4 regions of the Streptomyces sp. NPDC047453 genome follow, and region 1 is predicted to be linked to each of the others. Evidence: riboswitches for the same ligand, from Rfam matches in the RefSeq annotation. Region 1 holds a riboswitch; each other region holds the start of a gene.

Region 1 (7,580 bases):
GCACCACGTCCACCCGGGGCAGCCGGGGCAGGTCGAGGTCGAGGGGCAGCCGCGGGCTGGGTCTCGGCTGCCACAGAGGGACCACGCGCCGGCCCACCACGCGGAGCGCCGGTCCGCGCCCGGGCGCGGTGAAGGCGTGCGCCGACATGGTGTCGCTCTTGCGGACCCCGCGGGCGGGGAAGGCGAAGCCGTCGAAGACCAGCAGCGGGCCGTGCCCGCGGGCGGCGTCGTCGGCGGCCACGGTGAGGGCGTCGCCCAGGTTGCCCGGGCCGTCGGCGGCGCGGTCGTCGAACGGGCGCTGCGCGCCGGTCAGCACGATCGGCCGCGGATCGTCGAACGCCAGGTCGAGCAGGAAGGCGGTCTCCTCCATGGTGTCGGTGCCGTGGGTCATCACCACCCCGTCGGCGCCGTCGCGCAGTGTGCCGCGCACCTCGCGGGCCAGCGACAGCAGGTCGGCGGTGTCGAAGGCGTAGCTGCCCCGGGTGACCACGTCCCGCACGCTCACCTCCGCGCCGTCCGGCAGCGGACCCACCGACGCGACCAGTTCTTCCGCGAGCACGGTCGCCCGGCGGCCCTCCGCCCCGGACCGGCTCGCGATGGTGCCGCCGGTTGCCACGACCTGGATACGACGCATGGACCCTCTCTCCGCAATCGATTGCGGAGAGGCTATGCAAACGATTGCGTCGGGTCAATGGGTGGCCGCACACTTGTCTGGCCGGACGGTTCGGGGATGTGCGAAGCTCAAGGGCGCTACGCGGAGGCGCCCGCGGGTTCCGACAGGAGTCCGGCGGAACCCGAACCCCGCCAAGCACCGAGAACCGCTGAGCAGCACTGAGCAGCACCGAGACGAAACGAGAAGAGGGACAGCGAGCGTGGATCGCCAGGGAGCGCGGGCGGGGGCCGGCACACACACCGGTCGCACCCCGGTCACACTCGCCCAGATAGCCCGGCAGGCGGGGGTCCACGTCTCCACGGTGTCCCGGGCGCTGAGCCCGGACGAGAGCGTACGGGGCGGGGTGGCCACCGAGACCGCCACACTGATCCGAGCGCTCGCCGAGGAACTCGGCTACCAGCGGGACCCGGCCGGGGCGGCACTGCGCACCGGCCGTTCCCGGATGCTGGGCGTGCTCGTCCCGAGGCTGACCGACATCGTGCTCGCCACGATCTACGAGGGCATCGACGCGGCCGCGGCGGCCGCCGGCTACCACACGGTGGTCGCCAACACCGCCGACGACCCGGAGCTGCAACGGCGCCGGGCCGACGCGCTGCTGGCCCGGCGCGTCGACGGCCTGGTGCTCGGCGACGCCCGTTCCGACTCCGACCTCGTCGCCGAACTGGCCCGCCAGCACATCCCCTTGGTGCTGGTCTCGCGCCGGCTGCCGGGCCGGATCTCGGTGACCACCGACGACGTCCTCGGCGGCCGGCTGGCCGCGGAGCACCTGCTGGAACTCGGCCACCGGCGGGTCGCTGTGGTGGCCGGGGAGCCCTACGCCAGCACCGGCGCGGAGCGCACCCAGGGCTTCCTCGACGCGTGCGCCGAGGCGGGCCTGCCGGTGCCCGAGAGCCACGTCGTGCGGTCCCGCTTCGACGTGCCCGGCGGCCGGGCGGCGGCCGAGCGGCTGCTGGCCCTGCGGCCGCGGCCCACCGCCGTCTTCGCGGTCAACGACTTCGCGGCGATCGGCGTGATGGCGGCGGTTCGGGACACGGGCCTCACGGTGGGCCGGGACGTGGCGATCGTGGGCTACAACGACGTCCCGCTGGCGGCGGCCCTGCCGGTGTCCCTGACCTCCGTGAGCTCCCCGATGTACCGGATGGGGGAAGTGGCGGCGACGACGCTGGTCAACATGCTGAACGGCAAGCCGGGCCGCTCCCGACGGCTGCGTCCCGCCCTAGTGGCCCGCGCCTCGACCCTCGGCGGCACCCCGCTCACCCCGGAGGGCTGACGCGGCGGGAGGCCCCGTCTCGGGGACGGGCCCCCGGCCCGCGACCGCGCTCCCCCGCGGTCGCAGCACTCCCGCCGTCACGGCCGCGACGGCGCAGCAGGCCACGGGGAGGAAGAAGGTCAGGTTCAGCGGGACCAGGCGGGTGAGCCAGCCGATGACGGCAGGTCCCGCGAGCATGCCGAGGTAGCCGAGTCCGGCGACCTTGGAGACGTTGGCGCCGGCGGCATCGGCGTCGGCGTGCCCCGCGGCGCTGAAGAGCTGGGGAACGCAGCCGGAGAGCCCGGCGCCGAAGAGCGCCCAGCCGGCCAGGGCGAGCGGAATCCACGGGGACAGGGCGGCCGCCGTCATGCCGGCAGCGGCGACCGAGGCGCCGTGACGCAGAATCGCGGCGGGGCCGAAGCGGGCCGAGAGGCGGTCGGCGAGCAGGCGGCCGATGGTCATCGTCGCGGCGAACGCGCCGTAGGCGAAGGCCGCCGTGCTGTCGGCGGCGCCGAGGACGGTCCGCAGGTGCAGCACGCTCCAGTCGTTGGCGACCCCCTCGCACAGCATGACCATCAGCGCGAGGACGGCCAGGATCCAGATACGGGTACGGGCCGGGGCCGCCCGCCCGGCCGGCCCGTCGGACCCGGTCCCGGCATCCGCGGCCGGTCCCGCGGCGGTGGGCAGCAGACCCGGGGCGGCGCACACGGAGACCACCACTCCCAGGACGGCCGCCGTGCCGAGCGTCGCCGCCGGGGTCCAGCCCGCGCTCGCGACGGCGGCACCCGCGAGGGCGGCCAGCACGCCGCCGACGGAGAACGTGGCGTGGAACGCGGACATCACCGGGCGTCCGTACGCCTTCTCGACCTGGACGGCGTGGGCGTTCATACTCACGTCCAGGCAGCCGTTGCCGAACCCGAGCACGATCAGGGCTCCGGCGAGCATCCACGGCTTCGAGGCCAGTCCGGGCAGCACGAGAGCGGCACTGCACAGGACACCGGCGGCGGGCACGACGATCCGGGTGCCGAGGCGGTCGGCGACCGGGCCGGCCAGCTGCATCCCCACGAAGGCGCCCGCCCCGAGCAGCAGCAGGAAGCCGCCCAGGACGGCGTGGCTGACGCCGACGCGGTGCTCGATGGGCGGGATCTGCACGATCCACATCCCCAGCAGGGTCCCGTTGAGGATGAAGTACGTGAAGGTCGCCAGACGCGCCGCGCGAAGTGATCGCTCCATGGAGCGAACGTATCGAACATGAATGGTGTTTGGAAAGCGCCTCTTCTCACAGTGTTCCTGTTCGTCGGCGCATGGTGTTCAATCGCCGCATGGGGAACACGGGCCGTCTGAGGCGGATCACGGACGCGGTGCGCGAGGCGGGAAGCCTCGGCGTCGGCCAGTTGGCCGAACTCACCGGAGCCTCGGAGATGACCATCCGCCGCGACCTGGAGGCCCTGGCCGCCCAAGGCGTACTGGAACGCTTCCGGGGCGGCGCCCGGTCCCTGCTGCTGCGCGGCGAGGAGCCACCCTTCCCCCTGCGCGCGCAGGAGGGCACACGGGCCAAGCAGCGCATCGCCGCGGACGCGGCCGCGCTGATCGCCGACGGGGAGACGGTCGTCCTCGACAGCGGCACCACCTGCCTGGAAGTGGCCAGGGCGCTGCGCGGCCGGCGGGTGACCGTGATGCCGCTGTCCCTCCAGGCCGTCGACGCGCTGGCCGACAGTCCCGGGCAGACCACCCTCCTCGTGCCCGGCGGCCGGCCCCGTCCGGGCGAGGGAGCCCTCACCGGCCCCCTGACCCTGGCTTCGCTGGCGGCCCTGCGCTTCGACACCGCCGTCATCGGCTGCTGTGGGCTGACCGCACAACAGGGCCTGACCGCCTACGACTTGGACGACGCGGCGGTGAAACGGGCCGCGATCGACTCCGCCCGGCGCGTGCTCGCCGTGGCCGACGGCACCAAACTGTCCCGTACGGCGCACGCCTTCGTCGCACCGGTCTCGCGGCTGCACACCCTCGTCACCGACGATTCCGCGCCACCCGGCGAGGTCGAGACGATCCGCGCCGCGGGCACGATCGTCAACACCGCGCGGTGGGAGTGAAGTTGACCATCCGAATCACTCTCGTCGCGCCCGCGACGAGCCCGTCGCTGCGGCAGGCCCGGTTCGACGACGGCGACTCGATCGACGACGGCGGGGCGGCCAGGGCCCGTTCGGCGGCCGGATCGCTGCCCGCGGCCGCCCGCGTGCTCCTGTCCCCGAGCGCACGCTGCCGGGAGACGGCGTCGGCGCTCGGCCTCGACGGCGTGGCGGTACGGGAGTTGGCCGGTCTGGACGCGGGCCGCTGGAGGGGCCGGACCCTGGAGGAGGTGATGGCCACCGAGCCGGAGGCGGTGGGCCGCTGGCTCGCCGACCCCGACTGCGCACCGCACGGCGGGGAGTCGGTGCGGGACGCGTGCGAGCGGGTCGGGCACTGGCTGGACAGCGCGCGGGACACCGACGGCCGTACGCTCGCGGTGGTCGAGCCGGAGGTCGTACGGGCCGCGGTCGTCCATGTGCTGGGCGTGCCCGCGACCGGTTTCTGGCGGCTGGACGTACCGCCTTTGACGGCAACGGAGTTCAGCGGTCGGGCCGGCCGCTGGAATCTGCGGCTCGGACAGCCGCTGGCGGCGGCGTCCTGACGAACGCGACAGGGCCCCCGGACGGATCCGAAGGGCCCTGTCGTGTGCCGAAGGGTTCAGTGCGCGGCCGGCACCGCCTGCCCGGACGCGGCGGTCGCGGGGCTGGGGTTCAGCAACCGCTGGGCCAACTCGCCGAAGAGCAGCCCGAATCCGCCCCACAGGACGGTCTGCATGGCCAGGGCGGAGAGCCTGAACCGCCACAGCAGGGTGGCCGGGAAGTCCGCCGGAACCTCGTTGACGACCGGCAGGAAGGCGTAGGCCAGCCCGATCACCACGGCGAAGGCGGCCACCGCGGCCACCGTCGCGTACCACGTGCCCAGCGTGGGCGCGAGGCGCTTGCCCAGGATCGTGGCGGCGATCGCGAGGAGGATGCTGAGCAGCATCATCAGGAAGTACAGGGTCGTGCGCTTGCCGATGGTGTCTTCCTGGCCGACCGCGGGCGGGTTGGCCGGGTACTTCAGGAACGGCACGACGTACACGGCCAGCAGCGCGCAGCCGGACAGCAGCAGCGCGGTCGCCCGCGGGGAGAAGCGGCCCACGCGGCCCAGCGCGAAGCAGAAGGCGAGCGCGGCGATACCGCCGAAGGCGACCCCGTAGACGAGGACGCCGGTGGCGAGACCGGCGGTGGACTGCAGGGAACGGGAGACGACTTCCACCTCGTCATGAGAGTGGGAGTGGGAGTGCGCCTCCTCGAGGCCGATCGCCTTGTCGACGAACGGCTCCCCGAGGAAGTAGGCGGCGACCAGGGCGAGCACACCGGCGGCAAGGCCGGCGAGCATGCCCCGCACCAGAAGGTTTCTTACCGTTGCGGAGTTCATGAGCGTGCGGCGTCCCTCGCCTCAGTGGCAGGGGAAGCCGAGCAGGTGGCGGGCGTCGTGCACCCACTCGTGGACGTCCGTGCCGCTGAACACGGAGGTGGCGCCCTGCTCGGCGCCGACGAAGTAGAGCAGGACCAGCATGAGAACGCCGAAGAAGACCGCCCAGGGAGCTATCGCCTTCAGCGGCAGCGTGGCGGGAACGGCGGGGGTGGCGGTCGGCTGAGCGACGGTCTGCGCCATGGCAGAACCTCCTCTGGGAGTTCGCGTCCCATCTCGGTGGTGCACAGGACGACAGCCGCGGGTCTGACTCACGAACATCCCTGGGGCGTTCGCATACAGTGGCGCGACCGTGCCGGATTCCCACCGGCTTCCGTCGTGCCGTCGTCGATATCGGACAGACGGTATCGCGTGCCGGGGGCCCGGCCAAGACCGCGACCACGGACGTGATCTTCTCCACCAGCCGTACTCCGCGGAACTTGCGGAGGCTCCTTTTCGACCCTGAAGCGTCAGCCTCAGCCCTGGAGCGTCAACGCCGTGTAGGCGGCCTCCGCGCGGCGGGAGCCCGGAGTGTCCGGCGGGGCGTTGCCGAGGAAGCCGTGCGTGGTGCCGTCGAAGTGGATCCGCCCCTGGGACAGGACGGTGATGCGGTCCGCGTCGTCGGCCGCCCCTCCCAGACTCTGCTGCCGCGATGGCCCGACAGGGCGCTCCGGTGCTGTGGCAAGATGCGCTGGCAGGCTCTGACCAGCTCAGACCGGTGGGACGGCGCACGCTGCTGCCCCGCCGTCCGGCGCACCCACAGGCACTCCGCCCGCCGCGCCACTCGATCCGCACGCACCACCCCGGAGGGACGAGCCCCGTGCTCACGTCGTACGCCGCCCACTTCGACACACCAGCCGGGTACCTGGACTTCGCACGTTTCGGACCGCCCTCCCGGGACGCCGTCACCGCCACCGCGCGCGCCCTGGAGGCGTCCGCCCGCGCCGACCACACCACCGTGGACACCCTGATGCGCGCGGAGGAGACCGCGCGGGACACGGCCGCCCGTCTCGCCGGCACCGACGCCCGGCACACGGTGCTCCTCCCGAACGCGTCCACCGGACTGTTCCACGCCGCACTCGGCATCCGAGAGGGCGTGGTCGTCGCGCCACGCACCGACTTCCCCGCCAACCACTACCCGTGGCGCCGCTCCGCGGACCTGGGCCGGGCCACTCCGCGCTGGATCGACCCCGCGCCCGGCTCCGGAGTCACCCCCGACCTGGTCCGCGCCGCGCTGACCGACGACGTCGTGGCCGTGTCGGTCAGCGCCGTGGACTTCCGCACCGGGTTCCGTGCCGACCTGGCGGCGCTGCGCGAGGCGATCGGGCCCGACCGGCTGCTGATCGTGGACGCCATTCAGGCGTTCGGTGTCGCCTCGCTGTCCTGGGACGCCGCCGACGTGGTGGTCGCGGGCGGCCAGAAATGGCTGCGCGCCGGATGGTCGACCGGCTTCGCCTCGCTGTCCGACCGCGCTCTGGAATCCCTGGAGCCGGTCCTCACCGGCTGGACGGGCGTCGAGGAGGTCGGCCTCTTCGACGGAGCCGAGCACCCGCCCGCCCCGGACGCACGACGGTGGTCGATCACCAATCTGAGTCCGGTGACGGCCGCCGCGTTCGCGGCCGCGCTGGACCTCGTCGAGCGGCACACCGTCGCCGCCATCGAAGCCGCGATCGCCGTACGGATCGCCGAACTCACCGAGGTCGTCGAAACGTGCGGCGGCCGCGTCCTCTCCCCCGTCGACCCGGCGCGGCGCGCGGGCATCCTCTCCTTCACCCTGCCGGACCACGATCCGTCCCTCGTCGCCAAGGCACTGCACGCCGAAGGCGTCACCGCGACCGTGCGCACCGACTCGCTCAGGCTCTCCCCGCACGCCTCGACCCCGCCGGAGGCAGCCGAACGGGTCGCCACCGCACTGTCGTCCCTGGAGAGTTGAACCCGCGAGTCGGCGACACGTCGAACCCGCGGACCGGCGATCTCCTTTCCGTCAGGCGGGAGCGGGCTCGGGCTCTGCCTCACCGGTGAGCCGCCCGGCACGGGCGAGCGCCCCGACCGAGGCGGCGCACACGAGTCCGGTGGCGGTCAGGGCCGTCCAGGTCATCCAGAGGGCATGGTGCCGCTGGGCGAAGTCCCACA
Region 2 (7,580 bases), on a different contig from region 1:
TGGCGTCCCGGTAGCGCTCGTAGAAGTCCGGGTAGCGCATCGGACGGAGCGTCAGCTCGAAGCCGGGGTCGAGCAGGTTCTTGGTCTCGCTGGTCATTACTGGCAGGCCTCGCAGGACTCGGGGTTTTCCAGGGAGCAGGCGACCGCCTCGGGGTCCGGCGTCGCCTGGACGGGGACAGTGGCGCGGGCGGCCCGCGCGATCCGGGTCGCGGGGCGGGAGCGCAGGTAGTACGTCGTCTTCAGGCCCTGCTTCCAGGCGTAGGCGTACATCGAGGAGAGCTTGCCGATGGTCGGCGTCTCCATGAACAGGTTCAGGGACTGGGACTGGTCCAGGAACGCGGTGCGGGCCGCGGCCATGTCGATCAGGCCGCGCTGCGGGATCTCCCACGCCGTGCGGTACAGCGTCCGCACGTCCTCGGGGATCCAGGCGAAGTCCTGCACCGAGCCGTTCGCCTCGCGCAGCGCCTCGCGGGTCCGGGCGTCCCAGACGCCGAGCGCCTTCAGATCGTTCACCAGGTACGAGTTGACCTGAAGGAACTCCCCGGAGAGTGTCTCGCGCTTGAAGAGGTTGGAGACCTGCGGCTCGATGCACTCGTACACGCCCGCGATCGAGGCGATGGTGGCGGTCGGGGCGATGGCGAGCAGCAGCGAGTTGCGCATGCCGACGGCGGCGATCCGCTCGCGCAGGGCCGCCCAGCGTTCCGGCCAGGTCAGCTCGACGTCGTAGTGGTCGGGGTGCAGCACGCCCCGGGCCGTACGGGTCTTCTCCCATGCGGGCAGCGGGCCCTCGCGCTCGGCGAGGTCGGCCGACGCCTCGTACGCGGCGAGCATGATCCGCTCGGCGATACGGGTGGACAGGGCCTTCGCCTCCGGGGAGTCGAAGGGCAGCCGCAGCTTGAAGAAGACGTCCTGAAGGCCCATGGCGCCCAGGCCCACCGGCCGCCAGCGGGCGTTGGAGCGGCCCGCCTGCTCGGTCGGGTAGAAGTTGATGTCCACCACGCGGTCGAGGAAGGTGACGGCGGTGCGGACGGTCTCGTCCAGCCGCTCCCAGTCGATGTCCCCGCCGGCCACGAACGCGCCGAGGTTGACCGAACCCAGGTTGCACACCGCCGTCTCGCCGTCGTCGGTGACCTCCAGGATCTCCGTGCAGAGGTTGGAGGAGTGGACGACGTGGCCGGGCTGTGCCGTCTGGTTGGCGGTGCGGTTGGCGGCGTCCTTGAAGGTCATCCAGCCGTTGCCGGTCTGCGCGAGGGTGCGCATCATGCGGCCGTACAGGTCGCGGGCCGGCATGGTCTTCCTCGCCAGGCCCCGCGCCTCCGCGGTGCGGTACGCGGCGTCGAACTCCTCGCCCCACAGGTCGGCCAGCTCCGGCACGTCCGCGGGGGAGAACAGCGACCACTGCCCGTCGGCGTTCACCCGGCGCATGAACTCGTCCGGGACCCAGTGCGCGAGGTTGAGGTTGTGCGTCCGGCGGGCGTCCTCGCCGGTGTTGTCGCGCAGCTCCAGGAACTCCTCGATGTCCGAGTGCCAGGTCTCCAGGTAGACCGCGGCGGCGCCCTTGCGCCGGCCGCCCTGGTTCACGGCGGCCACCGAGGCGTCCAGGGTCTTCAGGAACGGCACGATGCCGTTGGAGTGCCCGTTGGTGCCGCGGATCAGCGAACCGCGGGAGCGGATGCGGGAGTAGGCGATGCCGATGCCGCCGGCGTGCTTGGACAGACGGGCGACCTGGAGGTAGCGCTCGTAGATCGAGTCCAGCTCGTCCCTGGGGGAGTCGAGCAGGTAGCAGGACGACATCTGGGGGTGACGCGTCCCGGAGTTGAAGAGCGTGGGGGAGGAGGGCAGGTAGTCGAGGCGGCTCATCAGCCCGTAGAGCGCCTCGACCTCGTCGACCGACCGCGCGGTGGCGTCCTGCGCGAGACCCGCCGCGACCCGCAGCATGAAGTGCTGCGGCGTCTCGATCACCTTGCGGGTGATCGGGTGCCGCAGCAGGTACCGGCTGTGCAGGGTGCGCAGGCCGAAGTAGCCGAAGCGGTCGTCGGCGGCCCGGTCGATCAGCGCGTCCAGGCGGTCGGCATGGGCGCGTACGAACTCGGCCGTCCGGTCGGCGATGAGGCCCTCGCGATGCCCCACGGCGACCGAGTCGGTGAAGGAGGCGACGCCCTGGGAGGCGGCCTCGGCGCGGACGGCGAGGGTCAGCAGCCTGGCCGCGAGCCGGGAGTAGGCGGGGTCCTCGGAGATGAGCCCGGCGGCCGCCTCCGTGGCCAGCTCGCGCAACTCGGCCTCGTCGGCCCGCGCCGACCGGCCGCGCAGCGCGGCGGCGGCGACCCGGCCGGGGTCGGCGTCGGGGAGGTCGGCGGTCAGCTCGGTCAGGGTCCGCAGCAGTACGGCACCTGGACCGTCGGTTTCCGGAGCTGTGACTGAAACCGGGTCTGCTGGCGCGATGGTCACGTGGAGCTCTCCCTCGCTCGGCACGGGGCCTCGCCGAGGGCAGGGGGCGGCACACGAGCGCACGCGGCGCCGCGTCCACCGGCCCATTCCACGAGGCCCGGACGTCAGGGCACCCGGACCGGACGGCCGGGCGCACTGTCGGCAGGTCCTCGGACTGACGCTCGTGGCGGCCCATGGGGGCATACGTGCACGAGTACACCGTTGCGGGACAGTTCCGGATTCGCACCGGATTCCCCTGCGGCGACAGTGAGCACGAGCATACATCTTGTGCTGAGTGAGTCGGGCACCCCCATATGTTGTGCCGCGTCGACTCCGGAACGTGTCAGAATGTCAACTCGTAGGTGAGCAGCATGATGTCGTCCAGGTGCGGGAGGGGGTTCCAGTCCCGGCCCGGCGTGCGGACGAAGCCCAGACGCTCGTAGATGCGGTGGGCGGTGTGCATGGTGCCCTGGGTGGACAGCACCACGCGGACACAGCCCTGCACGGCCCGTGCCCGGTCCAGGCAGGCCCGTACGAGGGCCTCGCCGACGCCTCGGCCGCGCGCCGTGTGGGCGACCGCGAGCATCCGTATCTCGGTCTCCCCGGGACCGGCGAGGTCGGCCATGGGGCCAGTGCCGGGGACGAAGGTCACGCCGCCGAGCACCGTCCCGTCCGCCACCGCCACCAGCACCTCGGCCGCGGCCGCCCGCTTGGCCACGTCCCGCAGCTCGCCGAGATACTCGTCGCTCTCGCCGAAGTCGAGGAGCCCGTCCCGGAGGTAGGCCTGGGCGGTGATCTCACCGAGGGTGCCGTACTCGCCGGGTTCCACCGGCCGGATCGCGATGTCCATGGCCCGAGTGTGCCGCACGGGCACGGCAGCGGGCCGCCGGATTTCTCCGGCGGCCCGTGGGATGCCCCTCCCGGGTGTCAGTGCGGCGCCGCCGCCGTGGTCGGCGGGAGCTCCACCTCGACGCCCGGGTCGCCGGCGTCCGCCGTGTAGTCCTCCGGCCGGGTCTCGTCCACGCCCTGAGGCGCCTTGACCGCCCTCAGCACGAACGTCAGGACCACCGCGACGACCGCGTTGAGCACGAACGCCGTCAGGCCGATGTAGCCGATCTCGCCGATGCCCGGGATCTCCTTCGCCGAACCGCCGAAGTGCTTCTGCGTCGGCGAGGCGACCCCGTAGGCGGCGACCGTGCCGTAGACCATGCCGACCGCCCAGCCCGCCAGCAGCGCCCAGCGGTGGAACCAGCGGGTGAACAGGCCGCCGACCAGGGCCGGGAAGGTCTGCAGGATCCAGATGCCGCCGAGCAGCTGGAAGTTGATGGCGACCGTCTTGTCCATGGTCAGGACGAAGACCAGCGCGCCCACCTTGACCAGCAGCGACACGATCTTGGAGACCCGGGTCTCCTCCTTCGGCGTCGCGTGCGGGCGGAGGAAGTCCTTGTAGATGTTGCGGGTGAACAGGTTCGCGGCGGCGATCGACATGATGGCCGCCGGCACCAGCGCGCCGATGGCGATCGCCGCGAACGCCACGCCCGCGAACCAGTCCGGGAACATGTTCTCGAACAGCTGCGGAATGGCCAGCTGGCCGTTCTTCACCTGCACGCCCGCCGCGATCGCCATGAAGCCCAGCAGGGCGAGCAGGCCCAGCATCAGCGAGTACAGCGGCAGGATCGTGGTGTTGCGGCGGATCACCTCGCGGCTGCGCGAGGACAGGGTCGCGGTGATCGAGTGCGGGTACATGAACAGCGCGAGCGCGGAGCCCAGGGCCAGCGTGGCGTACGTCCACTGGCCGGCCGCCGCCGGCACCAGGCCGCCCGTCCCCGACTCGCTGAACTTCTGGTCCGCCTTGGCGAACACCTCGCCGAAGCCGCCCAGCTTGATCGGGATGTAGATGATGGCCACCGCGATCACGATGTAGATCAGGGTGTCCTTCACGAACGCGATCAGCGCGGGCGCGCGCAGTCCCGACGAGTAGGTGTAGGCCGCCAGCACACCGAAGGCGATCAGCAGCGGCAGGTCCTTCACGAACCAGTGGGTGCTGTCGCCGCCACCGACGCCCATCACGTCAAGCACGGCCTGGATGCCGACCAGTTGGAGCGCGATGTACGGCATGGTCGCGAGGATGCCGGTGAGCGCCACCGCCAGCGACAGGCTCTTGGAGCCGAACCGGCCGCGGACGAAGTCCGAGGTGGTCACGTATCCGTGCCGGTGGGACACCGACCACAGCCGCGGCAGGAACGTGAAGATCAGCGGGTAGACCAGGATCGTGTACGGCACCGCGAAGAAGCCGGCCGCGCCCGTGGCGTAGACGGCGGCCGGCACGGCCACGAAGGTGTAGGCGGTGTACAGGTCGCCGCCGAGCAGGAACCAGGTCACCCAGGTGCCGAACGACCGGCCGCCCAGGCCCCATTCGTCCAGGCTGTGCTCGTTCTCGGCACGGCGCCAGCGCGAGGCCAGGAAGCCCATGACGGTGACGAGCAGGAAGAAGAAGACGCAGACGCCGAGCGCGACGCCGTTGACACCGTCCTTCACTTGACCGCACCCCCGTCCTCGGGCGTGGCGGCAGGGGCGGTCCGCGCGGCCCGCGAGGCCCGGGCGGCGCGCTGATCACGCAGCCACAGCCGGTATGCGGTCATCGTCAGGGCCGCGGAGAGGACCACCCACAGCATCTGGTACCAGTAGAAGAACGGGATCCCTGTGAACACCGGATCCGTCTTCGCGTACGACCCCACCCACAGCAGCGCCACGAAGGGGGCGACGAGGCAGAGGGCGATGACGACCCGTAAGGGTGTCACCACCGCTCTGGTGGCTTCCGGGGCATTCGACATGTGGCGACTCCGTCCCCTAGCTGATCACCGGCGAGCGTCCGTGCAGTGCGCAGGCAATCTAGGTCACGGTGTCACAGGTGCGGAATCCCTCGCGCGCATGACGCCGCGGACCGCCACGAGATTCTTACGCCATCACAGGACCCTTACTCCTGTGGCCGCTTGAGACGCGCCACGAACTTGTAGCGGTCCCCGCGGTACACCGACCGCACCCACTCCACCGGCCGGCCCTCGCGGTCCAGGGAGTGCCGGGAGAGCAGCAGCATCGGCAGGCCCACGTCGGTGCCGAGCAGGCCCGCCTCGCGCGGAGTGGCCAGCGAGGTCTCGATGGTCTCCTCGGCCTCTGCGAGATGGACGTCGTAGACCTCGGCGAGGGCGGTGTAGAGGGAGGTGTACTTCACCAGGCTGCGCCGCAGCGCGGGGAAGCGCTTGGCCGACAGGTGAGTGGTCTCGATGGCCATCGGCTCGCCGTTGGCCATGCGCAGCCGCTCGATGCGCAGCACGCGCCCGCCGGCGGTGATGTCGAGCAACTCGGCCAGGCGGTCGTCGGCGGTCACGTAGCCGATGTCCAGCAGCTGCGAGGTCGGCTCCAGGCCCTGGGCGCGCATGTCCTCGGTGTAGGAGGTCAGTTGCAGTGCCTGGGAGACCTTCGGCTTGGCGACGAAGGTGCCCTTGCCCTGGATGCGCTCCAGCCGGCCCTCGACGACGAGTTCCTGGAGCGCCTGCCGCACCGTGGTGCGCGAGGTGTCGAACTCGGCCGCCAGGGTCCGCTCCGGCGGGACCGGAGTGCCCGGCGGCAGCGTCTGCGTGATGTCGAGCAGGTGCTTCTTCAGGCGGTAGTACTTGGGCACGCGCGCGGTACGGACGGTCGCCCCACCCTCGTTCTCCGCACTGCTGACGTCGGTGCTCATGCTCCGCCTTCCCGGCTCCAGTGCCGAAGCGGCCGACGTCCCGTCGGCCCCGGCTCACATCGTGGCACGGCTTCGCGTGCCGGGTGGTCACCCGTACGCTCCGTGATCTCCTCTGTATACCGTTGCGACTCCGGCTGGTCTAGTCCATCGCCCCGGCCAGGGCGGGTGGTCCACCTGGCCAGGGCGGCCGGCAGGCCGCGTGCGACCGCCACTGGTCCAGTGGAACGCGGGCGTCCATTTTGCCGGACGAACAATGAAAGGTCCCTGCATATCGCGGTCGCATAACGGACCACGTGAGCGGGTCGGCGCACTCTTGACAGCCCTATTGGTCTGGGCCAAGCTCCCCGTACTGGTCTACACCATTGGTCCAGGTCCCGGCCCCACGGGCGGTTACGCGCCGACGCTCGGATGTCGCTCAACCGCGGGGAGGCAGGGGGGTTTGTGGCATCCCTGAGGAGGGTGGCGTGAAGCGCAAGCTGGTAGCCGCGATCGGTATCGCGGGCATGATGGTCTCCGTCGCGGCGTGTGGGGGCGGCAAGGGCGACGACGGGGACAAGGCCAAGAGCGGCAAGGACGGCTACGCCGGCCAGACGCTCACCGTGTGGGTGATGGACGGCTCGTCCCCGGACCAGTGGCAGAAGGACGTCACCGCGGCCTTCGAGGCCAAGACCAAGGCGAAGGTCAAGTTCGAGATCCAGCAGTGGGACGGCATCCAGCAGAGGCTGACCACCGCCCTGTCCGAGGAGAACCCGCCGGACGTCTTCGAGGTCGGCAACACCCAGACCCCGGCCTACGCCAAGACCGGAGGCCTCGCCGACCTCGCGGACCTGAAGTCCTCGATCGGCGGCGACTGGACCGCGTCCCTCAACAACTCGTCCGTCTTCGACGGCAAGCAGTACGCGGCGCCGTGGTACTTCGCCAACCGTGTCGTCCTCTACAACAAGAAGCTCTGGGCCGACGCCGGCATCAAGGACACGCCCAAGACCCGCGACGAGTTCTACGCCGACCTCAAGAAGGTCGGTGACAAGACCGGTGCCGAGCCGATCTACCTGCCCGGCCAGAACTGGTACCACTTCGTCGGCCTGGTGGTCGGCGAGGGCGGCGAGCTGGTGAAGAAGGACGGCGACAAGTACGTCTCCAACCTGGCCGACCCGAAGGTCGCCGCCGCCATGGAGACCTACAAGAAGTTCCAGGCCCTGTCCAAGGCGCCCAAGGACAAGGACGAGGCCAACCCGCAGCAGGGCGAGGTCTTCGCCAAGGGCAAGGTCGGCGCCTTCATCGGCATGGGCTGGGAGGCCGGTATCGCGATCAAGGCCAACCCGAAGATCGAGAAGGAGATCGGCTACTTCACCATCCCGGGCGTCACGGCCGACAAGCCCGAGGGCGTCTTCCTCGGCGGCTCCAACCTCGC
Region 3 (7,580 bases), on a different contig from region 1:
GGGCCACGCCCCGCGGCCGGGTGAGGGTCTTCTCACGGGCGAACCCGACCCGTACGGGCAGCAGGCCCAGCCCGTCGACGTGCCCGCGCCGGCTCTCCACGTCGTCCTCGATGTGCTCGCCGAGGATCTGGAAGCCGCCGCAGATGCCCAGCACCGGCCGCCCCTCGGCGGCCCGGCTCGCCACAGCCCGTGCGAGCCCCCGCTCCCGCAGCCATTCCAGCGCCCTGACCGTGCCGCGTGTGCCGGGCACGACGACGAGGTCGGCGTCGGTCAGCTCCTCGGGCCGGTCCACGAACCGCACGACGACGCCCGGTTCGGCGGCGAGCGCGTCCACGTCGGTGAAGTTGGACATCAGCGGCACGGCGCAGACGGCGACCCGCAGCACGTCCTCCCCGACCGGGGGAGCCACGGCGGACTCCCGCACGGCTCCCCGAAGGGACATGCGCAGCCCGTCCTCCTCGTCGATGCCGAGCCCGTGCCGGAACGGCAGCACGCCGTACGTACGCCGGCCGGTGAGCCCGTGCAGCATGTCGAGCCCGGGTTCGAGCAGCGAGACGTCCCCGCGGAACTTGTTGACGAGGAACCCGGCGACGAGTTCCTGGTCCTCCGGCGACAGCAGTGCGAGCGTGCCGTAGAAGGAGGCGAAGACGCCACCGCGGTCGATGTCGCCGACGACGAGCACGGGCAGCCGCGCGCCGCGCGCGATCCCCATGTTGACGATGTCGGTCCGGCGCAGGTTGATCTCCGCCGGGCTGCCCGCCCCCTCGCAGATCACCGCGTCGTGCGTGCTCCGCAGCTCGGCGAGGCAGTCCAGCACGGTGCCGAGGAGCTTCTGCTGCCGCCCGCCGTGGTAGCCGCGCGCGCTCAACTCGCCCACCGGTTTGCCCAGCAGGACGACCTGGCTGCTCTGCTCGCCGCCCGGCTTGAGCAGCACCGGGTTCATCAGCGCGGTCGGCTCGATGCGGCACGCCTGGGCCTGCATGGCCTGCGCCCGCCCGATCTCGGCGCCCTCCCGGGTGACGAACGAGTTGAGGGACATGTTCTGCGCCTTGAAGGGAGCGACCTTCACGCCCTGGCGCCGCAGCCACCGGCAGATCCCGGCCGTGACGACGCTCTTCCCGGCGTCGGAGGTGGTGCCGGCGACGAGCAGACCGCCACTCATGACGTCCGTCCTCTCTTCAGCAGCCGTACGCCCGCGCACACTCCGAGCGCGAGCCAGCCCACGCGGCGGGAGAGCCGTACCGCGCGCTCGATGTCACCCGGCCGGACGGCGCGTCCGGCGCCGTTGAGCACCGGGCGGTGCTCCACGCGCCCGGCGTACGAGAGCGTGCCGCCCAGCCGCACCCCGAGCGCCCCCGCGAAGGCGGCTTCCACCGGACCGGCGTTGGGGCTCGGATGCTTCCCGGCGTCGGAGCGCCAGGCCCGTACGGCACCGCGCGGGTCGTCGCCCGCGACGGCCGCCAGGGTGGCGGTGAGCCGGGCCCCCGGCCATCCGGCGAGGTCGTCGAGCCGGGCCGAGGCCCAGCCGTAGCGGCGGTACCGGGGGGACTTGTGCCCGACCATGGCGTCCAGGGTGTTGACCGCGCGGAAGCCGAGAAGGCCCGGCACACCGGCGGCGGCGCCCCACACCAGCGCGCCCACCACCGCATCGGAGGTGTTCTCGGCGACGGACTCGACGACGGCCCGGGCGATCCCGTCGGCGTCCAGCGCCTGCGGGTCGCGCCCGCACAGATGCGGCAGCCGCGCCCGGGCGGCCTCGACGTCCCCGGCCCCCAGCGCGCGCCCGATCTCCCGTGCCTCACGGGCGAGGGAGGTCCCGCCGACGACGGCCCAGGTGGCGGCGGCGGTCAGCGCGACGGACGCGGTACGGGAGGAACGCGCGGCGGACACGGCCAGCGCGGCCGACGACACGACGCCCCCCACGCACACGGCGGTGTGCAGGGCGCCCCAGCCGCGGTGGTCCCGCCACAGCGCGCGTTCCACGGCACCCGCGGCCCGTCCGAACACGGCGACGGGGTGCCCGCGGCGCGGATCGCCGAGGAGCAGGTCACCGAGGAGGCCGGCGGCGGCGCCGTACGCGAAGTCGCGATCGGCACCCATCGGGTCAGCCGGTCGTGCGGACGGTCGGACAGACGCTGGTGAACCTTGGTCGGCAGCCGCGCATGGCGATATGTGTCCTCACTCAGGGTGTCCACGCCCTGGTTCGACGAGACCGGCGGCGAGAGTTCCTGGCTCCCGGGGAAGTTCTTCCCCGGTCACAGTGGCGGGACCGCGCCGGATTCGCACCGGACTTCCTCTCCTGCCGCCGTACTTGGCTCCGGCAGTCCACCACGCACCGCGAACACCCGTCAACCTGCCGTTGACCTGCGCAGGGGTACTGAGATGAGGCCCACACCGCGGGCGCCGGGGACCAGAAGACCCGCCCTTCCCGGGCCGTCGTGGGGACGGCCCGGAAAGGGCGGGTGACGTGAGGGGGTGGGACCCGGACCCGAACCCGGTTGCCAGGGGCCGGGCCGCGGCGGGTTAGGCCACGATCAGGTAGATCCCGTAGGCCACGGCGGCGGCGCACGCGGCGAAGCAGGCGTAGGCGCCGGTGACCGCGAGGGCCCCGCCGCCGTGGCCCGCGGCGACGGCCCGCTCGCGGCGGGAGAGGCCGGCGATGCCGAGGGTGAACAGGGCCACGAGGCCCACCGTGACGCCGAGGCTGACGCCGAAGACGGAGCCGAGGGCCACCCAGTCGATCTTCATGGTGCTTCTCTTCCTTCTGCCTGTGGCGCGGGCTCAGACGGTGGCGGCCGGCGGGGTCGCCACGGACGCGGGTTCACCGGCGGGTGCGGAGGCCTGGGCGGGGATCGTGGCGGTGAGTTCCTCGGTCACCGGGGAGGCCGGGGGCGGGGTGACGGCGGCGATGGCCTGGGTGACCACGCCGGCCGGCTCCTCGGTCTCGTTGACGTTGGTGTGGTCGACGACCTCGCGGCGGGAGATCTTCCAGATCGCGGCGCTGGAGGCCACCAGGAACGCGGCGACGAGCCAGGTGCCCCAGTCGCCGAGGCGCGTCACGGCCTCCGCGCCGGCCGCGACCAGGGCCGCGGCGGGCAGCGTGAGGGCCCAGGCGACGGCCATGCGGCTCGCGGTGGACCAGCGCACCACGCCGCCCTTGCGGCCCAGGCCCGCGCCCATCACCGAACCGGAGACGACGTGCGTGGTGGAGAGGGAGAAGCCGAGGTGGGAGGAGGCCAGGATGGCGGTGGCCGCGCTGGTCTGGGCGGCGAAGCCCTGCTGCGGCTGGAGGTCGGTCAGGCCCTTGCCCATGGTGCGGATGATGCGCCAGCCGCCGATGTAGGTGCCGAGCGCGATGGCCAGGCCCGCCGAGAGGATGACCCAGGTGGGAGGGTTGGCGCCGGGGGCGAGGGCGCCGCCGGCGATCAGGGCGAGGGTGATGACGCCCATCGTCTTCTGCGCGTCGTTGGTGCCGTGGGCCAGCGAGACCAGGCCCGCGGAGGCGATCTGCCCGGCGCGGTGGCCCTTCTCGGCCGCCTTGCCGTTCGAATTCGACTTACGGCCGATGCCGTACGACAGCCGGGTCGAGACCAGCGCGGCCAGACCCGCGACGACCGGTGCGGCGACCGCCGGGATCAGGACCTTGGTGAGCAGGACACCGCCGTGCACGGCGCTGAAACCGGCCGAGGCGATGGTGGCGCCGATCAGACCGCCCATGAGGGCGTGCGAGGAACTGGAGGGGAGTCCGACCAGCCAGGTCAGCAGGTTCCAGAGGATCGCGCCCACCAGGGCGGCGAAGATGACTTCGGGACGGATGCCGGTCTCGTCGACGAGACCCTTGGAGATCGTGTTGGCGACCTCCACGGACAGGAAGGCGCCCACCAGGTTCAGCACGGCGGACATGGCCACCGCGACCTTGGGCTTGAGCGCACCGGTGGAGATGGTCGTGGCCATCGCGTTTGCGGTGTCGTGGAAACCGTTCGTGAAATCGAACGCGAGTGCGGTGATCACCACTATCGCGAGGATCATCGAGAAGCTTTCCATTTACCCAGGCAATCGTTCGAGCGTCATTGGCGCGTTGAACGTAGGTAACCCGGATGAACGGAAGATGAACTGAGTCGGTCATCGGGGTGTCCGTTCCCGTGGTCCGATGAGGAGAGAGCGGTCGCTCGCGTGAGGTGTCCTGGCACGATCGGCACATGACCGAACTCGGAGAGACGGCCCGCGCCTGGCGGGCGCTGGTCGCGGCGGCCCGCCGCACGGTGTCCGACGGACTGGTCGTCGGCACCTCCGGCAACGTGTCCGTCCGCGTGGGCGACACCGTGCTGGTCACCCCCTCGGGCGTCCCCTACGACCGGCTCACGGACGACGACGTCACCGGTGTCGGCCTCGACGGCCGGCAGGTGCTCGGCACACTGGTGCCGACCAGCGAACTGCCCATGCACCTCGCCGTCTACCGCAGCACCGACGCGGGCGCCGTCGTCCACACCCACGCCGTGCACGCGACGGCCGTATCGACCCTCGTCACCGAGCTCCCGCTGATCCACTACATGGCCGGCGCGCTCGGCGGGCCCGTCCGCGTGGCCCCGTACGCCACGTACGGCACCGAGGAACTGGCCGGGAACATGCTGCGTGCCCTCGACGGCCGCACCGGCTGCCTGCTGCGCAACCACGGCACCGTCACCTACGGCGCCACACTCGACCAGGCCTACGACCGTACGGCCCAGTTGGAGTGGATGTGCCGTGTGTGGCTGGCGGCGTCCGGCGTCCCCGGCCTGACACCGGCTCTGCTGACGCCGGAGCAACTGGCCCAGGCGGGGGAGCGGCTGCGGGCGTACGGACAGCCGGGGCCGGGGCGCGTGTAGCGACAGGGGCGGAAGCCGGGGAATCGGGAACGGGGCGGGACGGTGGCCCCGCGTGCGGGCGGCGCCGGAATGAACGCCGCTCTCCATGGAACTCGCGCGGACATGTCACCCCGACCCTTCGTCCCACTGGCCGGTGACCGGGCGCGCCAGGACACTGGAGCCGTGCCCACAGTCAAAGCGACGGCCGCGGCCGTCACCGCAGCCCTGGCGGCCGGCGCGGCGAGCGTCGCCGCGGGCCGGCTCGCGAGCGACGCCGCGCTCAAGGCGCTCCCGGGCCGGCCCCTGCCCACCGAACCCCGGCTCAGCGTGCACGGCACGGCCGCCGGGCAGATCAGCCTCACCCGGGACCTGGCCTCCCTGCGCCCGGGCACCTACGGCCTGGCCGGCAACGGCTCCCACGCGGTGGTCGGCCCCGTCCTGCCCACCGCCCCGCACCGGCCCGACACCGTCGTACGCCGGCTGGAGCGCGTCACCCACGGCGCCCTGCACCGCGGCGACAAGGTGTGGCTCACCCCGAACCTGCACATCGGCAACCCGCGCTCCGCCCTCGGCATCGAGCATGCCGACGTCGACATACCGGGCGAACTCGGCCCCCTGCCCGCGTGGTTCGTGCCCGGAGTCCGCGAGACCTGGGTGATCGCGGTGCACGGCCTGGGCGCCACCCGCGAACTCCCCATGAACATCATGGGGTTCCTGCACCGCCGGCACTTCCCGGTGCTGGCCCTCGCCTACCGCGGCGACCTCGGCGCGCCCCGTCCGCCGGACGGCCTGAACCACCTCGGCGAGACCGAGTGGCGCGACCTGGACGCGGCGATCCGCTACGCCGTGCGGTACGGCGCCGAGCGGATCGTTCTGCACGGCTGGTCCACCGGCGCCACGATGGCGCTGCGCGCCGCCACCCGCTCGGCTGTGCGCGAGCGGATCTCCGGACTGGTGCTGGACTCCCCGGTGCTCAACTGGGAGGTGACACTGCGGGCCCTGGCCCGGGCGCGGCACACCCCTGGCCCGCTGCTGCCGCTCGCGGTGCGCGCCGCGCAGGGGCGCACCGGTCTGTACGGCGACCGCCTGGCCGCGGCGACGGACCCGGAGGGGCTCACGGTACCGACGCTGATCTTCCACGGCCCGGGCGACCGGGTGGCCCCCTGGCAGCTCTCCCGCCGCCTCGCCGAACGCCGTCCCAACCTGGTCGCGCTGCACACGGTGCCGAACGCTCCGCACGGCGCGATGTGGAACGCCGACCCCGAGGGGTACGAGGAAGCCCTGCGGCGCTTCCTGACACCGCTGATGTGAGGTGGGGGCACGGTTCCGGTTCGCCCCGTGTCACCTGCCTCGGGGCCGGCGTCCGGACGGATCCTCGGACCCCTTTCGGAACCGGCCGGATGGTGCCTGTCCGGGGTCCTCTTTGCCCTCCCTTGGCCTTCTCCATCGCCTGCCGTGACATTCCGTTTGGGTTTTCGGACCGTCAACCGGAAGACTGCACCCGTGACGTCCCGTATCCCGCGCGACTCCAGGCTTCGCATCGTCCGCCCACGACCCCTGGCCGCCGCCCCCAGAGCCGTGAACCAGCGGCACACGCGCCGCCCCGCCCCGCGCCCCCCGGAGGGCACTCCGGCACCCGCGGAGCTGGCCAGAATGGCGCGCTCCCGTCTGGCCGGGGCGGCCCGCCTCGCCCGCTGGGCGGACGCCGCCCTCGGGCCCGGCCGCGGGGGGCCGACCACCGACGACAAGGCCACCCTCTCCGACGCGACCGCCGAGCGGGCGGCCGCCGATCTGGGCCTGACCGCCGCTCAGGTCCGTGCCGACTGGGACACCGCCCGGCTCGCCGGCCTCATCGAGGTGCACGGCGACAACGCCCGCCCCGGCTGGCGGCTGCGTGCCTGGCACCGCGACGACAGCGCCGTCCTGCGCGGCTGGGTGGCCCTCTTCGACGCCTGGTCGCTCGCCTGCCCGGAACCGGAGGGCCACGAGGCGGCCGCCGTCGCCGAGGTCGTCTCGGCCATGCCGCAGGTCCTGTCCTTCCTCCAGCTCTCCGCCGGACCCGTTCCCGTCGAGCAGCTCCTCGACCTCCTCCGCCAGCGCGTCACGGAACTGCGCACCGACCGCTGCGAGGTCCCCTACGACCCCGACGCCGCGGGTCCGGCGCCGGACGGTGCCGCGACCGCGGCGGTCGAGCCCGCCCCTGAACCGAAGACGGGCCTCCGGGCGGCCCCCACCACCGTCTCCGACGATGTGGCGGCTTCGGCGCCGGGTGGTGCCGCGACCGCCGAGTCCTCGGCTGCGGCTACCGGACTCGGTGCCGTTTCCGGCCCGGAGGCGGGCCTCCGAGTGGCGCCTGCCGTCCGGGCCACCGCCGTCTCCGACCCCGACAGCGCGGCGGCCGCCGCCTCCGGGCCAGCCCCCGGTGCCGGTCTCGGACTGGAGGACGGGGCATCGGCCCCGGCGATCCACGTGCCCGAGCCCGCCGCTCCCGTGTCCGCGACGCACGCCCAGGCACCGGGTGGTCCCGCCGCGGCCGTCTCCGGGCCCGAGGGCCAGGGGGCCCCGGCCCCCGGCAGTGCCCTTGCCGCCGTGCGCGAGGCGGGAAGCACCGTGACCGTGCTGTCCGGTGCCGCCGCCGAGGGCACCTCGCTCGCGCCGCTCCTCGACTGGGCCCTCCGGGCACTCGCCGCGGTGGGGGCGCTGACCGACGGGGACGGGCAGGCCACACTCACCCCG
Region 4 (7,580 bases), on a different contig from region 1:
TGCCTGACCGGGTGGTCGAGGTGCTACCGCCGGCTTGACCCGACTCGGACGGTGACCGGCCTGGACCAGGTCCGCGGCCATGAGGGCGCCCATGTGCCCGAGTCCGAGGAACGCGTCGGTCCTCCTCACCAGGCCGCCTCCGCGGTGGTGCCAGGGCCGGCGAGACCCAGTTCACGGTCGCCGAGCGGGACGAAGAAGCGGTTCACGTCGGCGTCGGTCACCTCGGCGAGGGTGTCGGGGGACCAGCGCGGGTCGCGGTCCTTGTCGATGACCTGGGCGCGGATGCCCTCCACCAGGTCGGGGCTGCTCAGGGCGGCGCAGGAGACGCGGTACTCCTGGTCGAGGACCGGCTCCAGGGATCCGAGACGGCGGGCGCGGCGCACGGCGGCCAGGGTGACCTTCACGGCGGTCGGTGACCTGGTGAGCAGGGTTTCGGCCGCCTCCTTGGCGGCGGGCTCGCCGTGGTCGAACAGCCGGCTCACGATGTCCTCGACCGTCGCGGCGGCACAGCAGGGGTCGATCCATTCCCTCTGCCCCTCCAACTCCCCTTGTGGCAGCGGTCGGGCATGACGCGCCAGCACCTCCCGTACGGGCGTGCCGGCGAGGTCGTCGATGAGGGCCGGCAGAGCCGCTGACGGCACGTAGTGGTCGGCGAGCCCGCAGAGCACGGCGTCGCCGGCGCCGATCTGCGCACCGGTCAGCGCGAGATGGGTGCCCAGTTCCCCGGGGGCGAGGGCCAGCAGATGGGTGCCGCCGACATCGGGTATGAAGCCGATGCCGGTCTCCGGCATCGCGATCCGCGAGCGCTCGGTGACAATGCGGACGCTGCCGTGCGCGGAGACGCCGACGCCGCCTCCCATCACGATGCCTTCCATGACGGCGACGTACGGCTTCGGATAGCGGGCGATACGGGCGTTGAGGCGGTACTCGTCGCGCCAGAAGGCGGCCGAGGCGGTGCCGTCCCCGTCACGGACGTCGTCGTGGATGGCGCGGATGTCACCGCCCGCACACAGGCCGCGCTCCCCCGCGCCGGTGACGACGACGGTCTCCACGGCCGGGTCGTGCTCCCAGGCCGTCAGCGCCGCGTCTATGCGGCGCACCATCTCGTGGGTGAGGGCGTTGAGGGCCTTCGGCCGGTTGAGGGTGATGTGGGCGGCCCGTCCGTCGGTGTGGAACAGGACGGGTTCCTCGGCGGCGGTCATCCGAACGCCTCCGTCAGGCCGCGGGCCACGATGACACGCATGATCTCGTTGGTTCCTTCCAGGATCTGTTGCACGCGCAGGTCACGGACGATCTTCTCAAGGCCGTACTCGCCGAGGTAGCCGTAGCCTCCGTGCAGTTGGAGCGCCCGGTCGGCGGCCGAGTAGCCGCTGTCGGTTGGTGCGATCACGCCGTGCATGCCCTGCACGCCGGGCGCCGGAATCGGCGGATCCGCGAGGTCCGCGGGTCCCGGAGCCTCCTACAGTCGAGGTATGCGCATCGTCTCCCTGCTGCCCGCCGCGACCGACATCGTCGCCGAGCTCGGGCTGTCGGAGCAGTTGGCCGGCCGTACCCACGAGTGCGACTGGCCGCCGCGCGAGGTCGCCCCGGTGCCCGTGGTGACCGGGGCCGACCTGGACCAGGACGCGCTCACCAGCCGGGAGATCTCCGACGCCGTCGGCGGGGCGGCGCACTCCGGCTCGTCGCTGTACACGCTGGACACCAAGGCTCTGGCCGCCCTGCGCCCTGACGTGGTGCTCACCCAGGACCTGTGCGACGTGTGCGCGGTGTCGTACGAGAAGGTCAGCCGGACCGTGCGGCTGCTCGACGCCGACACCCGAGTCCTCAGCCTGGAGCCGCGCACGCTCGACGACGTACTGGACTGTCTGGTCACCGTCGGCGACCTGCTCGGCGTGCGCGAGCGCGCGCAGCGGAGCCGGGCCGAGTTGCAGGCGCGCCTCGCCCGGGTCCGCGGCGCGGTCGCCGGCCTCGACCGGCCCCGGGTCGTGGCCATCGAGTGGCTCGATCCGCTGTGGCCTGCCGGGCACTGGGTGCCCGAGCAGATCACCAGCGCCGGAGGTGAGCCTCTCCTCGCCGCGCCCGGCGAGCACACCAAGCCGATGACCTGGGAGGCGGTACGCGCCGCACAACCGGACGTGGTCCTCGTCCTGCCGTGCGGCTTCCCGCCTGAACGCACCCTGCGCGAAGCCGCGTTGCTCACCGGGCTGCCCGGCTGGACGGATCTGCCCGCCGTTCGGTCCGGCCGCGTCTGGGTGCTGGACGGGCCGTCCTACTTCAACCGGCCCGGCCCCCGCGTGGTGCGCGGCACGGAGGTTCTCGCCCAGGTCCTGCACGGTGTGCCGGCCGGCGAGGCGGTCACACCGGCCGAGGTCTGCCCGTTCCCCGGCCGGTGACGACCGGCCGGCCTCCTCGCGCGTGCGGGCCTCAGGAATCCGTGGCACGTCGTGGCGGTGTGATGGCGTAAAGGTCGAGGATGTCCGGCAGGGGAGCCACGCCCGGGCCTCCGGCGCGCACCCAGGCGACGATGTCCTCGGTCGCGTCCGCATCGTTGACGAGTCCGAGCCAGACCGGCCGCGCACAGGCGGCCCGGCCCGCGGTGGACGGCTGGACCACGATGACGTTCGCCTGCTCGCACACGTCGAGGCAGTCGGAGATGCGCACTGGCACCTCCGCTCGCAGCCGCGCGGTCTGCGCCGCGTGATCGACCCCGGTCACCTTGGGGCTGCCGCAGCAGCAGTCCCGGCACACGACGACCCGGCACGGCACCGAACCGCTCCCCGTCACGGCACCGCCCGGTGCCTCGTCCGTCGGCCTCTCGGGCACGCCGCACCACTCCCCCTCCCGGGGAGATCCGCCCCGGGATCGCTCGAGGAGGCGACCGCGTGAGTCTCCTGGCTCCCGGGTCTTCACTCGTCCCGCCTTCCCACCCCGGGCGGGGCAGTGGCCTTCCGGAACTCGCTCACCGGTCACAGTGGCGGGACCGCGCCGGATTCTCACCGGCTTCCTCGGACCGCCGTCGCCTTATGTCGCCGATCATCATCCCATTGCCGTTCGCTCGCTTGAGAACGGCCCGCTTCTGAGAACGGCCCGCTTCGCTCATTTCTGGCACTGCGGGCACCAGACCGTGCGGCGGCCGCCGACGCGGTTCGAGCACAGAGGCCACCCGCAGCGGGGACACATCGGCTCGCTGTCGTCCCTGTGCCCGGTGAGCCAGGAGCGCCTCGGCGGCACGCACCCGGCGCGCACGGACGTCTCAAGGACCCGGCCCATCCCCGCATAGACGCGCCGGATCTCGGTCTCGCTCAGGTCCCGCGCGGGAGTCCGCGGAGGGACACGGGCCCGCCAGAGGATCTCGTCGGACAGGAGGTTCCCGAGACCCGCGATCACGGACTGGTCCATCAGCGCGCTCTTGACGGCGCGCCTTCGTCCCGACAGCAGCTCCCTGAATTCCGGTGCGCGCACGGTGAGGGCGTCGGGACCGAGACCGTCCGTGATCCGTTCGATCTCCATGTCGTCGGCCAACCGCACGCCCTGCAGCTTGCGTTGATCGCGATAGCGGAGGTGCCGGGAACCGTCGATCGTCAGCAGGAGGCGGTCGTGCGCCTCGACCGGTTCGTCCGGGGAACAGCACCGCAGCGACCCCGTCATGCCGAAATGCCAGACAAGGGTGGGACCGCCGTCGTCCGTCGGCACGAACAACCACTTTCCGTGCCGCCATGCCTGCCCCAGACGCCTGCCCACCAGCTCGCTCCGCAGCCGCTGCGCGCTGACACCGCGCAGAACCCCCGCGTCCCGCACCTCGACGTCCGTGACACACCGGCGCCGGCCGCAGGTCATCAGCACCTCGCGGAATCCCTCGACATCCGGCAGTTCGGGCATGCGTTCGTCCCGGCTCTTCGTCGTGCGGTCGTCAGGCCGCCACACGCGGTGACGGGTACCCGTGGAGGGCGCGCCCACGCGCTCGGCACTCTGCTTCCGGGCGTCATGCCTCCGATCGGACGCTCGCCGGTTTGACGGACGGCTCGACCGGGATACCCGCGGAGGGTGCGGACGCTCCTGGGCGGCTACTGAGCCGTCGTTGCTTTTGGGCCGACCCGGCCCACGGCCTACCGGCGCTTCACCCAACGGGTGCGGCTGCAATAGCGAACAGTCCCTCGTAGGGTGGACCGTCATGGCCGAGTCTCACCCGCTGCTGGGCATGTTCCTCAATGCTGCCGACGGACGCTTCCCGCCTGCAGACGGCCGCGTAACAGTTCTTCCGCCTCTGCCGGGCGGGCTGGAGTGCTCGGTCGCCTTCACCGGGCACGCCGTGATCGCCACCGCCCTGTCCACTTCCGACATCCAGGCTCAAGGACCCGACGGTTACGGGGCTTCAATGGCTCCTGATTTCCTGCGCCACCTCGCAGGTCGTGAAGGGTGGATCGACAGCATCGACGCGACACTCGTTGCGCATGGCGTGCCGTCCCCTCGCCGCCTGCCCGAACGTCTTGACGTCGATGACCACGCGCGCGTTCGTTACGCTCAGGCTCTGCGTACCGACGTCCGTGTCCACGGAGACGAACGCGGCCTTGTCACACTGGCCGTCGGCCTGGCTGGACGGCGCGAGATAAGCGTCGAACTCAACCACCCTGGTAGCAGTGCGACTGGGCTCGGTCGCTCCCTGCTGCGTGACGCGCTCACCTTGCTCCCCGCCGGTGAGCCGGTTTTCGCCGCTGTCGCCCCAGGCAACGCTCGATCCCTTCGAGCTTTCCTCGCGGCTGGTTACAGCCCCCTGGGCAGCGAGGTCATCATCCGTCCCAAACGGTCGGCCTCGGGGTAGACCCGCACCCTCGCCCAGACCCTGGGCTGATCCTCGGCCAAGAGCGGGGCCGGGTCACCGTTCCCGCCAGGGCAGCCCAGATCAACATGGCCGCGCCGATGCCGAGCAGCCTGCCGCGCCAGCCGAGCGGCGATCCGCTCCTGGAGCTGCTCCTCCGTCGGCGGAGGCGGCACGTTGAGCATCACCGCCCGCGTGTAGGCCTCGGTCTGGAGCAGCCCCGGCACGACCCGGCACTCGTACGTGCACAGGCTGACCGCCGTCTCCTCCAACTGCGCCCACTCCCGGAACCAGACGGCCAGCCCCCGCTGCCGTCCCACATGCCGGGCCACCGCGCACAGCACACCGAACGACTCCAGCGCCTCCTCGGCCCGTTCGACGAAGAGCGCGGTGGGCATCCGCCGGCCCTGCTCGACAGAAGCGACTGAAGCGTGCGAGTAGTTGAACCGTTCGGCCAGCTGTTCCTGCGTCAGCAGGGCCCGTTCGCGAAAGACCTTCAGGGCCGCCCCGAACGCCTTCATACTGCCGGACGAATCAAGTGCACTGCCACTTGCCATGAATGACGACCCCCTTGTCACACCCGCGTCACCTCTTGCAACGGGTACAACGGCTCTGCTCGGGCGGCGGGGCGGGCGGACCCTGCTGGCCCGCACCTCCAGCCGGCGTCTGAAGGAGCGGGCGGCTCGGGCACAGGAACTCCTGGCCCGCTACGGGCAGGGCAAGGCGCTCGTGATCGGCCGCTTCATCCCGATGCTGCGGTCCGTGCTGCATCCGACGGCCGGGGCGCTCGGTGTGCCCACGCGGACCTTCACGCTCTGGGCGACCGTCGGGGGCGTGCTCTGGACCCAGAGCCTGGTGCTGGCCGGGTACGCCCTGGGGGCGTCGGTCCCCCGCATCGGGGACTACCTCCTGGCCATGGTCGCCGTGCTCATCGTGCTCTCCCTGGTGCCCCTGCTCGTGCAGGCGCGGCGTACGCGGCACGCCCGGCAAACGCCACCGCGGTGAGTCCGCCCCCACAGTGAGCGGGGGCGGCGGTCGCCCGAGTGCGGCTCCCGCCGCCCACGCCCCGCACCCCCCGATGTCGCCTACGCAACCGCCTCGATGCCCGGCGCCTCCCCCGCCTCCCGCGCCTCCTCGGCCCGCTGCTCGAACTGCGTGCGGTGCAGCTCCGCGTACCGGCCGTCCGCCGCCAGGAGTTCGTGGTGGGTGCCGCGTTCGACGATCAGTCCGCCCTCGACGACCAGGATGAGATCGGCGGCCCGCACCGTGGACAGCCGGTGGGCGATCACCACCGCGGTCCGGCCCTCCAGGGCCTCGGCCAGCGCCTCCTGGACGGCCGCCTCCGAGGTGTTGTCGAGGTGGGCGGTGGCCTCGTCGAGGATGACCACCCGCTGGCGGGCCAGCAGCAGCCGGGCAATGGTCATGCGCTGGCGTTCGCCGCCGGACAGACGGTAGCCGCGCTCGCCGACGACGGTGTCGAGGCCGTCGGGCAGGGAGCGCACGAGGTCGTCGAGGCGGGCCCGGCGCAGGGCGTCCCACAGTTCCGCGTCGGTCGCCGAGGGGCGGGCCAGCAGCAGGTTGGCGCGCACGGAGTCGTGGAAGAGGTGGCCGTCCTGGGTGACCATGCCGAGGATCGCCCGCAGGGACGCGGAGGTCAGGTCGCGGACGTCGACGCCGCCGACGCGCACGGCGCCCTCGTCGACGTCGTACAGGCGCGGCAGCAGTTGCGCGATCGTCGACTTGCCGGCGCCGGAGGAGCCGACGAGGGCGACGGTCTGCCCGGCCTCGGCGCGGAAGGAGACGCCGTGCAGGACCTCTGCGCCGTCGCGGGTGTCGAGGCCGGCGACCTCCTCCAGAGAGGCGAGGGAGACCTTGTCGGCGGACGGGTAGCCGAAGCGGACGTCGTCGAACTCCACGGCGAGGGGGCCCTCGGGCACCGGGCGGGCGTCCGGCTTCTCCTCGATCAGCGGCTTGAGGTCGAGCACCTCGAAGACCCGCTCGAAGCTGACCAGGGCGCTCATCACCTCCACGCGCGCCCCGGCGAGCGCGGTGAGCGGCGCGTACAGGCGGGTCAGCAGCAGGGCGAGCGACACGACGGCGCCCGGCTCCAGGGTGCCGCGCAGGGCGAAGTACCCGCCGAGGCCGTAGACCAGGGCCAGCGCCAGCGAGGACACCAGGGTCAGCGCGGTGATGAAGGCGGACTGCGCCGTCGCCGTACGGATGCCGATGTCCCGTACCCGGCCGGCGCGCGAGGCGAACTCCTCCGACTCCTGCTCCGGGCGGCCGAAGAGCTTGATCAGGGTGGCGCCGGGGGCGGAGAAGCGCTCCGTCATCCGGGTGCCCATCGCCGCGTTCAGCGTGGCCGCCTCCCGCTGCATACGGGCCATCCGGGTGCCCATCCGCCGGGCCGGCACCACGAACACCGGCAGCAGCACCAGGGCGAGCAGGGTGATCTGCCAGGACAGGGTGAGCATGACGGCGAGGGTGAGCAGCAGCGTGACCACGTTGCTGACGACACCGGAGAGGGTGTTGCTGAAGGCCCGCTGGGCGCCGATGACGTCGTTGTTGAGCCGGGAGACGAGCGCTCCCGTACGCGTGCGCGTGAAGAACGCCACCGGCATGCGCTGCACATGGTCGAACACCGCCGTGCGCAGATCGAGGATGAGTCCCTCGCCGAGCGTGGCCGACAGGCGTCTGCCGAGGATGCCGAACGCCGCCTCGGCCACCGCGATCAGGGCGATGAGCAGGGCCAGGCGTACGACCG

What was found. Region 1 has a riboswitch for cobalamin ahead of ABZ818_RS38490 (CbtB-domain containing protein). Riboswitches for the same ligand answer to the same signal wherever they lie in the genome.
Positions count from the first base shown of each region.
Region 2: linked by a shared signal. The riboswitch ahead of ABZ818_RS15665 (ribonucleoside-diphosphate reductase subunit alpha) and the one ahead of ABZ818_RS38490 (CbtB-domain containing protein) in region 1 are both predicted to bind cobalamin.
Region 3: linked by a shared signal. The riboswitch ahead of ABZ818_RS05630 (cobalamin biosynthesis protein) and the one ahead of ABZ818_RS38490 (CbtB-domain containing protein) in region 1 are both predicted to bind cobalamin.
Region 4: linked by a shared signal. The riboswitch ahead of ABZ818_RS18735 ((2Fe-2S) ferredoxin domain-containing protein) and the one ahead of ABZ818_RS38490 (CbtB-domain containing protein) in region 1 are both predicted to bind cobalamin.

Region 1 covers NZ_JBEYTS010000095.1:6,444-14,023, forward strand. The annotation lists gene ABZ818_RS38460 (asparaginase) at 1-634, opposite strand, end outside; gene ABZ818_RS38465 (substrate-binding domain-containing protein) at 873-1,943, shown strand; gene ABZ818_RS38470 (MFS transporter) at 1,890-3,155, opposite strand; gene ABZ818_RS38475 (DeoR/GlpR family DNA-binding transcription regulator) at 3,245-4,015, shown strand; gene ABZ818_RS38480 (histidine phosphatase family protein) at 4,018-4,593, shown strand; gene ABZ818_RS38485 (CbtA family protein) at 4,650-5,411, opposite strand; gene ABZ818_RS38490 (CbtB-domain containing protein) at 5,433-5,651, opposite strand; cobalamin riboswitch at 5,690-5,826, opposite strand; gene ABZ818_RS38495 (aminotransferase class V-fold PLP-dependent enzyme) at 6,268-7,380, shown strand; gene ABZ818_RS38500 (MFS transporter) at 7,432-7,580, opposite strand, start outside.
Region 2 covers NZ_JBEYTS010000014.1:88,227-95,806, forward strand. The annotation lists gene ABZ818_RS15660 (ribonucleotide-diphosphate reductase subunit beta) at 1-97, opposite strand, end outside; gene ABZ818_RS15665 (ribonucleoside-diphosphate reductase subunit alpha) at 97-2,448, opposite strand; cobalamin riboswitch at 2,571-2,725, opposite strand; gene ABZ818_RS15670 (GNAT family N-acetyltransferase) at 2,771-3,277, opposite strand; gene mctP (monocarboxylate uptake permease MctP) at 3,355-4,965, opposite strand; gene ABZ818_RS15680 (DUF3311 domain-containing protein) at 4,962-5,261, opposite strand; gene ABZ818_RS15685 (GntR family transcriptional regulator) at 5,405-6,169, opposite strand; gene ABZ818_RS15690 (extracellular solute-binding protein) at 6,634-7,580, shown strand, end outside.
Region 3 covers NZ_JBEYTS010000004.1:18,958-26,537, reverse strand. The annotation lists gene ABZ818_RS05635 (cobyric acid synthase) at 1-1,162, opposite strand, end outside; gene ABZ818_RS05630 (cobalamin biosynthesis protein) at 1,159-2,100, opposite strand; cobalamin riboswitch at 2,200-2,337, opposite strand; gene ABZ818_RS05625 (hypothetical protein) at 2,524-2,748, opposite strand; gene ABZ818_RS05620 (inorganic phosphate transporter) at 2,782-4,044, opposite strand; gene ABZ818_RS05615 (class II aldolase/adducin family protein) at 4,200-4,865, shown strand; gene ABZ818_RS05610 (alpha/beta fold hydrolase) at 5,028-6,155, shown strand; gene ABZ818_RS05605 (hypothetical protein) at 6,498-7,580, shown strand, end outside.
Region 4 covers NZ_JBEYTS010000019.1:9,961-17,540, forward strand. The annotation lists gene thiI (tRNA uracil 4-sulfurtransferase ThiI) at 1-7, shown strand, start outside; gene ABZ818_RS18720 (enoyl-CoA hydratase/isomerase family protein) at 126-1,202, opposite strand; partial or broken gene ABZ818_RS18725 (acyl-CoA dehydrogenase family protein) at 1,199-1,378, opposite strand; gene ABZ818_RS18730 (cobalamin-binding protein) at 1,473-2,393, shown strand; gene ABZ818_RS18735 ((2Fe-2S) ferredoxin domain-containing protein) at 2,425-2,766, opposite strand; cobalamin riboswitch at 2,885-3,007, opposite strand; gene ABZ818_RS18740 (DNA-formamidopyrimidine glycosylase family protein) at 3,097-3,879, opposite strand; gene ABZ818_RS18745 (hypothetical protein) at 4,373-4,627, opposite strand; gene ABZ818_RS18750 (Scr1 family TA system antitoxin-like transcriptional regulator) at 4,762-5,373, opposite strand; gene ABZ818_RS18755 (VTT domain-containing protein) at 5,372-5,821, shown strand; gene ABZ818_RS18760 (ABC transporter ATP-binding protein) at 5,902-7,580, opposite strand, start outside.